One region of the Virgibacillus ihumii genome, then DNA from elsewhere that is predicted to be linked to it. Evidence: riboswitches for the same ligand, from Rfam matches in the RefSeq annotation. Region 1 holds a riboswitch; each other region holds the start of a gene.
What was found. Region 1 has a riboswitch for cobalamin ahead of HUX68_RS17555 (ABC transporter substrate-binding protein). Riboswitches for the same ligand answer to the same signal wherever they lie in the genome.

Region 1 (3,814 bases):
CCCCGCCTGAAAGCTGGTCAAGCAGTGCATCCTGGTAATGAAGCACACCCGTCTGTTCCATCACTTCCGCAATTACCCGTTCATCTTCCTCGGAAAGTGATTGAAATATACCGCTGCGGTGTGCATACCTGCCAAGCGAAACGGTCTCCTTCACTGTATAGCTGAATGTTTGTGATGTGTGCTGGGGCAGAACGGCAACCAGTTTGGCAAACCCTTTCGTCTGATACATCGAAACAGATTTGCCATCCATCGTAATCACCCCACTTTTGATCGGCAAAATACTACTCATCATTTTCAGCAAGGTTGTTTTTCCGCTTCCATTCGGACCGATTACTCCGAACAGCTCCCCCTGCTCAACATGAAACGAGATTCCCCGTACAATCAGTTCATTCGTATAGCCGCCTGCTGCATTTTTGACCTCAATCATGTTAACCACTCTTTCCAATCATTAGACTGTTTTTAATTTCTGCTTCATTAAAATAACCGCAAATACCGGTGCACCAACTAGCGCCGTTATGACACCGATTGGCAATTGAGAGGGGGCTATAATCGTCCGGGAAATAAGATCGGCTATGATTAAAAATCCTGCTCCGGCAAGCACGGACAATGGAAGCAAGTGTCGATGGTCCGGTCCCCATAAAATGCGAATCAGATGAGGAATGACCAGTCCGACAAATCCAATTGTTCCGGAAACTGCCACCGCTGCCCCTGTTAAAATCGACCCGGCAATCAGCACATTCATCTTCTTCCGTCCAACATTGACACCCAAATGCTTTGCCTGCTCCTCACCAAACGACATCGCGTTCAGTTCCGTTATATGCAGCAATAAAATGAGAGCCCCAAAAAGAAAAAACGGCAGGATAATCCAGACGTATTCCCATCCGCGCATTGACACACTGCCAAGCAGCCAACCGATAATCTGCCGCAATTCATCACCTGTCAGTGCAATCATAAGCGAGATTAGTGCACCAAGAAATGAACTGAAGATAACACCGGTCAGAATAATCGTCTCCACCCGCATTCCACGGTCCACCCTTCTTGCAAAAAACAGAACGATAAAAATCGTAATAAATGATGCCGTAATACTTAAAACCGGCAGCGTGTACATACCGATAACTGGTAATGACAAGTGGAAAAAGACCGTTACAACTGCACCAACACTGGCGCCGGATGACACACCAAGCGTGTAAGGATCAGCCAGCGGATTGCGCAATAGACCTTGAAACGCAGCCCCCGCAATGGCCAAAGACGCTCCGACTAAGCCGGATAATACAACACGCGGTAGACGGATTGCCATTACAATTGTTTCATGCATTGGATCAACCGAATCGGACAAAGCTGTTCCGGTGACATGTGAAAACAATATTCTTAAAATATCAGTCACCGGAACTTTCACTGTTCCAATCGAGACTCCAAGCAGAATCGACCAAGCCAGAATAAACAGTAATACGACGTATGGTCCGGCCTTCTTAATTACCGAAAACATCCGGATAAATCGCTTTTCCAAGTTCTTCTACCCCTTTAACCAAACGTGGACCAGGACGGGAGACAAGGTCCGTATGAACATTAATCACTTGCTTATTTTTAACCGCGGCTACATTTTCCCAACCTTCACGGCTCAACACTTTTTTTCGCGGTTTGTCCACAAAATGTCCATAGGTTGTTATGATAACATCCGGGGTCTTGGCAATGATGGCTTCTTGATTTACTTTTGCCCAGCCTTCCATTTCAGATGCAGCGTTGTCCGCATGAATAATTTCCAAAAGCTTGGCCATGAATGTGTTTTTTCCAGCTGTGTAAATATCCGGGGCCGGCGAAATCTCAATAAAAGCAGTTTTGCGTTCATCTTCTTTTATCGCATTTGCTTTTTCCTTCAGTTTTGCCAGCTTGTCCTTCATACCGGTTATAACATCCTCTGCTTCCGAAACGGCACCGGTTGCTTTACCAATTAAATTGATGTTATCATAAACGCCCTGAAAATCCGTCGCCGCGCCGGTGAGCAGTACTGGAATACCGGCATTCCGCAGTTGATCGAGAACTTTTTGATTATTCGACGGATCCGCGAGCACAAGGTCTGGTTTAAGGGCAATGATTTTTTCGATGTTTAATTCCAGCCCTCCAACTTTTTCAATATCCTGTACTTCTTTTGGATAGTTATCATGTTTGGAAACACCGACAATCTTATTTCCCAGACCAAGTTCAAACGCAATTTCCGTGTTGCTTGGCAGGACAGAAACAATACGTTCCGGTTTCTGTTCTATCGTCTGTTTTTCACCAGTCCCATCTGTTATCGTAACCGGAAAACTTGCCTCTTCTGTATCTTCCGTTTGTTCCGTATTGTTATCATTGCTATTAGCAGTTTGCTCCGTATCATCGGTTGTACTTCCGCAACCAACAAGCAGACCAAGCGTCAGAATTGTTAGAAGCAACAACAAATAAACCTTTTTCATTTCCTTGCCTCCTGGGTTTTTGAAAATCATTTCACACTATTTTCTATTCCATTAAAAAACACCCTCCTACAAAGGTGTTCACATGGGTTATTCACAAAACAAGACTATTCTTAGCCTGCGATCATACACCTCCCCATCCTCGTAGGTTTTCTGGCGTATCAGAACGAGGCAGGTCTCCTGGCTTATGCTTATTGTTTTCTGCTCCTTCCCATGCATCCGCATGCACAGTGGATTGTACAGATAAACAAGCATTCACAGTGGCGGGACCGCGGTGGCGGTTAAACAAACTTCCCTTTTAAGTCTTAGAAATGAAAAACGGATAAAAATTCTGAACATGCAAAGTCATATGACTCCCCGGATCCAGTCTCTTTAAGACACCTCATTCTGGTACTTATTCAATTTTTCATCTCTAGTATAAACTATCGGTCGCAATTGGGAAAGAGTATTACCGGCAAATTATCTGAATGTGTGACAAATACCGCATCTTTCTATTACAAGATTCTTCATTTGAAGACCAGACATTAATACGCCCGGTCAGAATAAAAAGGAGGCTCCAATAGATTACCTCCTTCCTTCTAACTCTTGATGATTTTATACCTGAACAGCAACCTTCAATTTTTCAAGTTCCTCCCCTAAATACTTGGCAACTTCAAGCATTCCATACTGTCCACTTTTTGCCTCCGCTTCACTGTTGTAATTGGTGTTCGTATTAATATCATAGGTGAAAATAGTACCATCCTGATCCTCGATAAATTCGATGCCGGCAATTTTAATATCATTTGCTGCCAGGACACGTTCATATTTTTCAATAATCGGATGATCGAATCCTTCCCTGACCTGGAATTTAGAGGGCTTAGAACTTTCGTCACCTGCCGGGCAAGACATGTCATCAAGGCTGCATGCATCAGCAGGGCATAGTTCAAATCCTTCTGATGTGTCGACCCGCACTGCATAAAGAAACTTACCACCGATAAACTCGCAACGTGTAATAAATGACTGGGGTGACTCGATATATTCCTGAAGCAATGTAATACCGTCGACTGGTTCCTCAAAACTATCTCCCTCAATGTAGCTTTTTAATGCCTCTATTGAGTTAAACAGCTGTACTCCCAATCCTTTGCCGGCGCGATTATGTTTGGTAATAAATTTCTTCCCATCAAATTTTTCCGCCGCCTGAAGAATCTCGGCTTTGCCGATCGCAGCAATTGTCTTGGGTGTCTTGATGCCGTACTTTTCAAGCTCAAGATACTGCAACACCTTACTCACTTCCAGCTGAAGCACACGGCTGCCATTAATCACTACTCTTCCATGCTGTTCCAGCCATGCAAGCACCGCACTGGTTAACTCCGGAGCAAACTGGTTAC
Region 2 (3,814 bases), 1.1 Mb from region 1:
GCAATAGGTAATGCCGGCAAGGTGTAAATCGCCCAGGCAATTGGCCCCCAGTGGAAGATTCCGTAGCTGGACGCCCATTCCACAGCTTGTTTCGAACCAGCCTCGATTCCGAACGGAGGTCCCTGATAGTAGTAAGCCCACTCGATCATCCCCCAATAAAGAATACTTGAACCGATCCCCGCGGCAAACAGCATAGCAGCCCATGAAAAGGTTCCAAATTCTTTCTCGTCTTCTGCATCGCCAAGTTTTACCTGTCCATTTTTACTGAATGCAACGAAAATAAGGAATGCAAATGCTGCAAGGCCGGTCAACAGATATAAAACCCCAAAATGCCCAGTCATAAAATCGTTTGCCATATTAACGAATTCTTTACCTGCATCAGGATACATAATCAGTGGAATAGTAACGAGGAGCAGCAGACACAGGGCTCCTATAAATGTAGGCCAATCGATTAATTTGGTATTCATGCGCTTTCAGTCCTTTCTTGTAGTTAGTATTTCGTGAAGTATAGAACTCATGCATAGTTCCATTTGGAAACAGTTATTTTTTAATGGTAATGGCTAATGTGCAGTTTGTGAAATTTATAAACTTTATATTTTACGAGGGTTAGAGGTAAGTTGCTTGGATTTTCTCTTGATTTCTTTCGGTATCGATAAATTTTGTCATTTTGTGTTTTATTATCCATGTGATATATTTCCGGTAGTATAGTTGTAAAAGGGTGGTGGTATCAATTGGCTAATAAAGAAGGAAAATTAGATGAAATAAAAGACCAGTTTATTGAAAAAATTGCGGATAACATGCATTCGTTTGGTGTTGCTACAAGTGTCGGGCGTGTGCTTGGCATTATTTATATGCATGGAGCTCCGATGACGCTGGACGAACTTTCTGCGGAGACGGGGATGAGCAAGACAAGAATGAGTCAGGTTGTCCGGGAAATGATGGAATTGAATATTGCTGAAAAGGTTTTTAAAAAAGGCGTTCGTAAAGACTTATATCAGGTTGAACAGGATTATTTCCAGACATTCATATCGCTATTTACATCAAATTGGCAAAAAGCAATCAGTAAAAGCAGGAATTTTGAAAACAGACTGTACCGACAGCTTGATAATCTGCAGCAAAAAGATAAGTTGACAGATGAGGATGAAGCAGCAGTTAATGAAATATTGGAAGAGATTCATGAATGGACTTCTTATTATGATTGGATTCGCCGTTTAACTGAATTTTTTGAGAGCGGAGAGATTTTTAAGCATGTACCAAGGACGGTTGAAAAGGAGTAGGCTGAAATTATGAGGGGTAATCCGAAAAAAAGCATATCAGTCGCAAAATCGCGCATATCCGGAGAAAAACCGCGCATATCACAGGCAGAAACGAGCATATCCGGGTTAAAATCGCGCATATATTTTTGAAAGCAAAGCTCTCAGCGACAAACTGTGCATATATTTATGAAAGTAGCAAAAACGCTCAGAATGATTCTGGGCGTTTTAATTGATCAAAGCCCCATAGACTCCGGCAATAATCAGTAAAGCAGCAAATCCGATCAAAATGTATAAAACAAAACGAATTCCCCGCGGCAATTGATTTACCGACGTTTCTAAAGATACGGATTTCCTTCAATCTTGTTCATATGGTCAATCGCGTCATTAAATGGCTCGTCATATGGTGGTTCTATATAATCCTCACTTGTATATGTTGCAGGTTCTTCCTGCACATAGGCATGTTCACGGGTGGTTTCGCCGGGCGGCTGTTCTTTTCCATAGGAGTTGACATTTCCGTCAAAAATATCACTTGCCGGGGTGTAGTTTGTTCCATCGGATGATTTTTTCCCCTTGAATCGATTAACAAGAGCAGTAATCGGCACAGCCAAAATCAGCAGGGTGATGACGATTTCCATCTGATAGCACGCCTTTCTGTGAACTGTCCTGTATTTATTTTATCATATTTCTGTTGCAGGAAATAGTTTCTTATGATAGTGTTGCAGTACAATATATTGTAAGTTTTTTAACTATAACAACTATATCTAGTGTTTTGAGTTAAGGTGACACACGTTGTCTGAAAAGGGAATCCGGTGAAAATCTGGAGCTGTCCCCGCAACTGTATGTGTGGACGAACGGGAAATCCACTGTATCACAAGCTTTACGGCGATGATACGGGAAGGACCCAAGTAGGCAGAAACACAAGCCAGGAGACCTGCCATAACTCGGTTAGTTTCGATTCCTCGGGGTAAGAGAAGGTGAAACGATAGAGTACATATATGTGGCTTTCTATCGTTTTTTGCCGTTCATCCAGGGCACCGGGATGAACGGTTTTTTAATGTGAAAAGGAGGATAATTGAATGATAACAAAGCAGATGAATTATACTTCACAATTAATTGAACAGGCAACAGAAGGTCTGAATGTGGATAAGAAGGCATTTCTGGAGAAGTCATCCCGAGAAAATTCGCATGAAAGCCTGATAAAATTTGCTTTGGAACAGATGGATGAAGCAGCTCCGGACTGGACTTTTACGGCAAGCAGGATCTACCTTGATCAACTATATAAAGAAGCAGCAGCCAACCGGGGGAATGATGTCGGTTACGGGGATTTTCATTATTTACTGGAAACTCTGACTGAGAAAGGAATCTACACTGACCAGTTACTGCAAATATACACGAAAGATGAGATTGAGATTTTGGCTGAACAAATCAAGCCGAAGCGGGATAATCTATTTAACTATTTGGGACTTTATACGTTGGCAACAAGGTACTTGGCACGCGACCACGATAAAAAAATATACGAGCTGCCCCAGGAACGGTGGATGGTCATCGCGATGCACCTTATGCAGAATGAGGATCCCATCCGGCGTATGGAATTTGTGACCGAAGCGTATTGGGCATTGAGCAATTTGTACATGACAGTGGCAACACCGACCCTTACGAATGCCGGTAAGACACATGGGCAGCTATCCAGCTGTTTCATTGATACAGTCGATGACAGCTTACAGTCCATTTACGACAGTAACACGGATATCGCCAAGCTTTCGAAAAATGGCGGTGGAATTGGTGTATATATGGGAAAAATCCGCAGCCGCGGCAGTTCGATTAAAGGTTTTAAAAATATGTCCAGCGGGGTCGTACCATGGATCAAGCAGTTGAATAATACGGCGGTAAATGTTGATCAGCTTGGCACACGAAAAGGTGCAATTGCCATTTACCTTGATGTGTGGCATCAGGATATTGAGGCGTTCCTTGATTTGAAGCTGAATAATGGGGATGACCGCATGCGTGCGCACGATATTTTTACAGGAGTATGTTTGCCCGACTATTTCATGGAACAGGTGGAAAAGCGGGGAGACTGGTATTTGTTTGACCCGCATGAGGTAAGGCAGGTAATGGGCTATTCCCTCGAAGATTTTTTTGACGAGGAATCAGGAGCGGGAAGTTTTCGCGAACGGTATCTGGAATGTGCCGCATCGCCGTTGTTAACAAAACGAACAGTACCTGCGATTGACATTATGAAGCGGATTATGAAATCACAGCTTGAATCCGGGACGCCGTTCATGTTTTACCGTGATGAAGTTAACCGGCACAATGCGAACCCGCATAAAGGTATGATTTATTGCTCTAATCTGTGCACTGAAATCACACAAAACCAGTCACCGACTGAGTTTTTGGAGGAATATGTGGAGGCAGAGGATACGATTGTACAAAAATATAAGTCCGGAGATTATGTTGTCTGCAACTTGAGTTCCATTAATTTGGGACGTGCGGTGCCGGATGATGTGCTGGAGCGGCTTATTCCAATCCAGGTCCGTATGCTGGATAATGTGATTGACATT
Region 3 (3,814 bases), 2.7 Mb from region 1:
GACATCCCACAGTATTGATAACCTGCATGAACTTGGTGAACAGTGGTTTCGTTCAGAGGATTCGTTAAACGCAGTTTTCACTAAAGGGGAAAATTTGAAGGAACAAATGCGGTTGCCCGGCGGTAATGATCGGGCTATGATGGTCGGAACTCCCATTCAGAACAATGGCGCTGTTTTTGTTTACCAGTCATTGGATGTTGTTAATAAGACAAAATCCGATACAACGAAAATCATATTGCTTGCGGCAGGTATTGCGATTGTATTGACAACGATTTTCGCTTTTTTCCTGTCAACGAGAATTACATCACCACTGATTAAAATGCGTGAAGCAGCTTTTGATTTAACGAGAGGCGAGTTTAATACGAAAGTTCCGATTTTGACACATGATGAAATAGGTGAATTGGCGATAGCCTTTAATCGGATGGGAAGGCAGTTGAAATTCCATATTAATGCACTAAGGCAGGAGAAAGAACAGCTCTCCAGCATTGTCAGCTCAATGGCGGATGGCGTTATTACGCTGAACCGAAATGGTGATATGCTGGTCACAAATTCTCCCGCAGACCAATTAATTGAAAGTCTTTATTATGAAAATAACTTGCGGTTAAATGATGAACATAACAAACTTCCTGATCCGCTGAATGGAATACTGGAAGATGTTATTCAGGAGGAAAAAGAAGCAATTAATGAGATAAACATCCAAGGGAGAACATGGGTCATGATTATGACTCCTTTATATGACCAATCATATGTACGAGGGGCTGTCGCTGTTATCCGGGATATGACAGAAGATCGCAGGCTCGATAAGCTGCGTAAAGACTTTATTGCCAACGTATCGCATGAATTGCGGACTCCGATTTCCATGTTGCAGGGATATAGTGAAGCAATTGTTGATGATGTGGCAGAAAGCAGGGAAGAAAAAAGAGAACTTGCCCAGATTATTTATGAAGAGTCCCTGAGGATGGGTCGTTTAGTTAATGAATTACTGGATCTTGCCCGAATGGAAGCTGGACAAATAAGCCTTAACGTGGAACACGTTGAACTGGATCCATATGTGGAGCGGATTATCAAAAAATTTTCCGGACTGGCAAACGACAGCAAGGTTGATCTGCAGCTAATTAAAAAGCTATCCGCTCAATCCATTTATATCGATCCCGACCGGATTGAACAGGTGCTTACTAATCTGATTGATAATGCAATTAGACATACTGGAGAAGAAGGAAAGGTGATTGTGACAGTGGAAAGCAATGACAGTGAGTTTTCGGTATCTGTTGCAGATAATGGGAGTGGTATTCCTAAAGAAGATATTCCTTTCGTATTTGAACGATTTTATAAGGCGGATAAATCACGCGTCAGGAATGGAAAGAAAAAAGGAACCGGGCTTGGATTGTCCATTGCCAAAAACATTGTTGATGCGCATAACGGGACGATTACGGTTAACAGTATCGTTAATGAAGGTACCACATTTGTATTGAAACTGCCACTGAATGACTAACCGTGTGGACAGGCAATTTATTTATGATATAATAATGGTAATTGAATAGGTAATGATGATTGGTGTATTACTTAATAGGGAATTCAGTGCAAAGCTGAAACTGTCCTCGCAACTGTATATGATCGGCGAAATAAGCATAATCCACTGTATGAATTCATATGGGAAGGGCTTAGAGTAGGGTGTGATCATGAGTCAGTAGACCTGCCAGCCATCTATCGTTTCAATGCTTCGAGGATATGAGCGATTGGGACAACCGGATACATTTTATGGAATAGTTATATATTCGATTGTCTATAAAGCTGACTCGCTTGAAGGGGTCAGCTTTTTATTTTTGCGGTTGAATTGACAGTATCGGTTACCAGCGCCCAATTCTCCTCAAAATTACAGTACTGGAGGAATGGGAACATGCATAAAGGTTTCTTACGTTTGGCATCATTTTTAATTGTTATTGGGTTATTAGTTGGCTGTGGAACAAGTGAAGGGCAGTCGACGTCACAGAATAATCAGAGCGCTAAATCAACGGAAAGCAGCAACGCATCTGAACAAAAGGATGAAACAGTCACCATTATCCTTTCCAAAAATAATGGGGAAAAGCAGCTCGGGAAAAAAGAAATTGAAATTGAGGAAGGGACAACATTGATGTCGGTTATGAAAAAAAATTTTACACTGAAAACATCCCATAATGGTGGATTTATTACCGCCATTGAAGGTGTTTCACATGATAAAGGAAAAACGGCATGGATGTTTACCGTGAATGGAGAAGCAGCTAAAGTTGGTGCAAAAGAGCTCGAATTGTCCCCAGGCGATCAAATAACGTTTGATCTGCATGCATTTTGAACACGTATAAACTAACGCTTCTGGCGGTACTTGCAGCACTTGCAGTCGTTGGCAGATATGTTTTTGCTTTTCTGCCCAATGTTCAGCCTGTCACATCACTGATTATCATTTGCGGGTTGTTGCTCGGGCCGCTGGCAGCAGTACTGTTGGCAATTTTAACAACTTTTTTGTCCAATATGCTTTTGGGAATGGGAATATGGACAGTCTGGCAAGTTGTTTCATGGGGGCTCATCGGGGTATTAAGTGGATTGCTTGGAAAATATCCTAAAAAATTTCCATTTTGGGTCATCGTCGCTTTTTCCATATTCAGCGGTTTTTTATACGGCTTTGTCATTTCGCTGATGACATATTCGATTGCCGGTGAATTTTGGCCGTATTATCTGGCGGGTCTGCCTTTTTCTGTCAACCATGCGGTCGGTAACGCAATTTTTATGGTTGTGTTTTATCCGGTTATATCCCATTTATTTAAAACATATTCAAATAAGCACTTTTATTTAAAAAATACCAGCTGAAATAGGCTGGTATTTATTGTTTGATACCAGTAGTTAATACGGATAAAAATCAATTCCCGGTTGACATTCATTCAAATAACACTTTTACTTTTTCTCAATTTCCAATATAGTTAGAGCAAAGGTGTAACTTTTGATCAGTACAGACGACTGATTTATTGAACGGGGGACCCTTATGAAGGCCGTTTTTGAGGAATTATACGAAAAATACCATCAGGATTTATATCAGTTTATTTTTTATATGGTGAAAGATAAAGAAGTTTGTGAAGACCTTATTCAGGAAGTTTATATCAAAGTATTAAGATCATATGATTCGTTTAAAGGTGACAGCAGTGAAAAAACATGGCTTTTTTCCATTGCCCGTCATGTTACGATTGATTTTTTCCGTTCATTGAAACGAAAACGGAATCGAATAGCCGGGTATTTCGATTGGAATGAAAACGATCGGTATCTTTCCGATCAAAAGCCGCTTCCTGATGAAATTGCTGAACAGAATGAGAAAATAAAACGGATGTATTTTTATTTGGATAAGTGCACACCCGAACAAAAAAGTGTACTTATTTTGCGATACATACAATCTTTCTCAATCCAGGAAACAGCGGAGATTTTGGGTTTTAGTATAAGTAAAGTGAAAACAACGCAGCATCGCGGTTTAAAGCGGTTAAAAAAATGGATGATTGAAGCGAATCAGAAGGGAGGGGATGGATCATGAAGTCCCGGGACAACGATGAGAAGCAGATAACTGATTCACTAAAACAGATGCCAGTGGTCAAAGACAAAAGAAAAAAAGATGAGCTCTATAAACAAATTTCCTCCAGTTTAAAGGAACCGCAGCGAGTGCAGGCATCACGAAAGATTCCTCTTGTACCGATTTTCAGCATAGTGGCGGTATTGACCATCCTCCTTATTAGTGTACCGTTTTTGATGAATGAAGATAATTTTCTGACCAATAACAGTCACGATGAAGCAAAAATGG

Region 2: linked by a shared signal. The riboswitch ahead of HUX68_RS12040 (ribonucleoside-diphosphate reductase subunit alpha) and the one ahead of HUX68_RS17555 (ABC transporter substrate-binding protein) in region 1 are both predicted to bind cobalamin.
Region 3: linked by a shared signal. The riboswitch ahead of HUX68_RS04060 (DUF4430 domain-containing protein) and the one ahead of HUX68_RS17555 (ABC transporter substrate-binding protein) in region 1 are both predicted to bind cobalamin.

What each region holds. Positions count from the first base shown of each region.
Region 1 is NZ_CACVAN010000001.1:3,556,046-3,559,859, reverse strand. It holds gene HUX68_RS17565 (adenosylcobinamide amidohydrolase) at 1-427, opposite strand, end outside; gene HUX68_RS17560 (FecCD family ABC transporter permease) at 449-1,507, opposite strand; gene HUX68_RS17555 (ABC transporter substrate-binding protein) at 1,470-2,450, opposite strand; cobalamin riboswitch at 2,600-2,780, opposite strand; gene HUX68_RS17550 (ATP-grasp domain-containing protein) at 3,042-3,814, opposite strand, start outside.
Region 2 is NZ_CACVAN010000001.1:2,499,780-2,503,593, reverse strand. It holds gene HUX68_RS12055 (BCCT family transporter) at 1-467, opposite strand, end outside; gene HUX68_RS12050 (GbsR/MarR family transcriptional regulator) at 732-1,277, shown strand; gene HUX68_RS12045 (hypothetical protein) at 1,592-1,891, opposite strand; cobalamin riboswitch at 2,017-2,209, shown strand; gene HUX68_RS12040 (ribonucleoside-diphosphate reductase subunit alpha) at 2,333-3,814, shown strand, end outside.
Region 3 is NZ_CACVAN010000001.1:818,932-822,745, reverse strand. It holds gene HUX68_RS04065 (ATP-binding protein) at 1-1,492, shown strand, start outside; cobalamin riboswitch at 1,536-1,715, shown strand; gene HUX68_RS04060 (DUF4430 domain-containing protein) at 1,898-2,329, shown strand; gene HUX68_RS04055 (ECF transporter S component) at 2,326-2,841, shown strand; gene sigX (RNA polymerase sigma factor SigX) at 3,014-3,550, shown strand; gene HUX68_RS04045 (hypothetical protein) at 3,547-3,814, shown strand, end outside.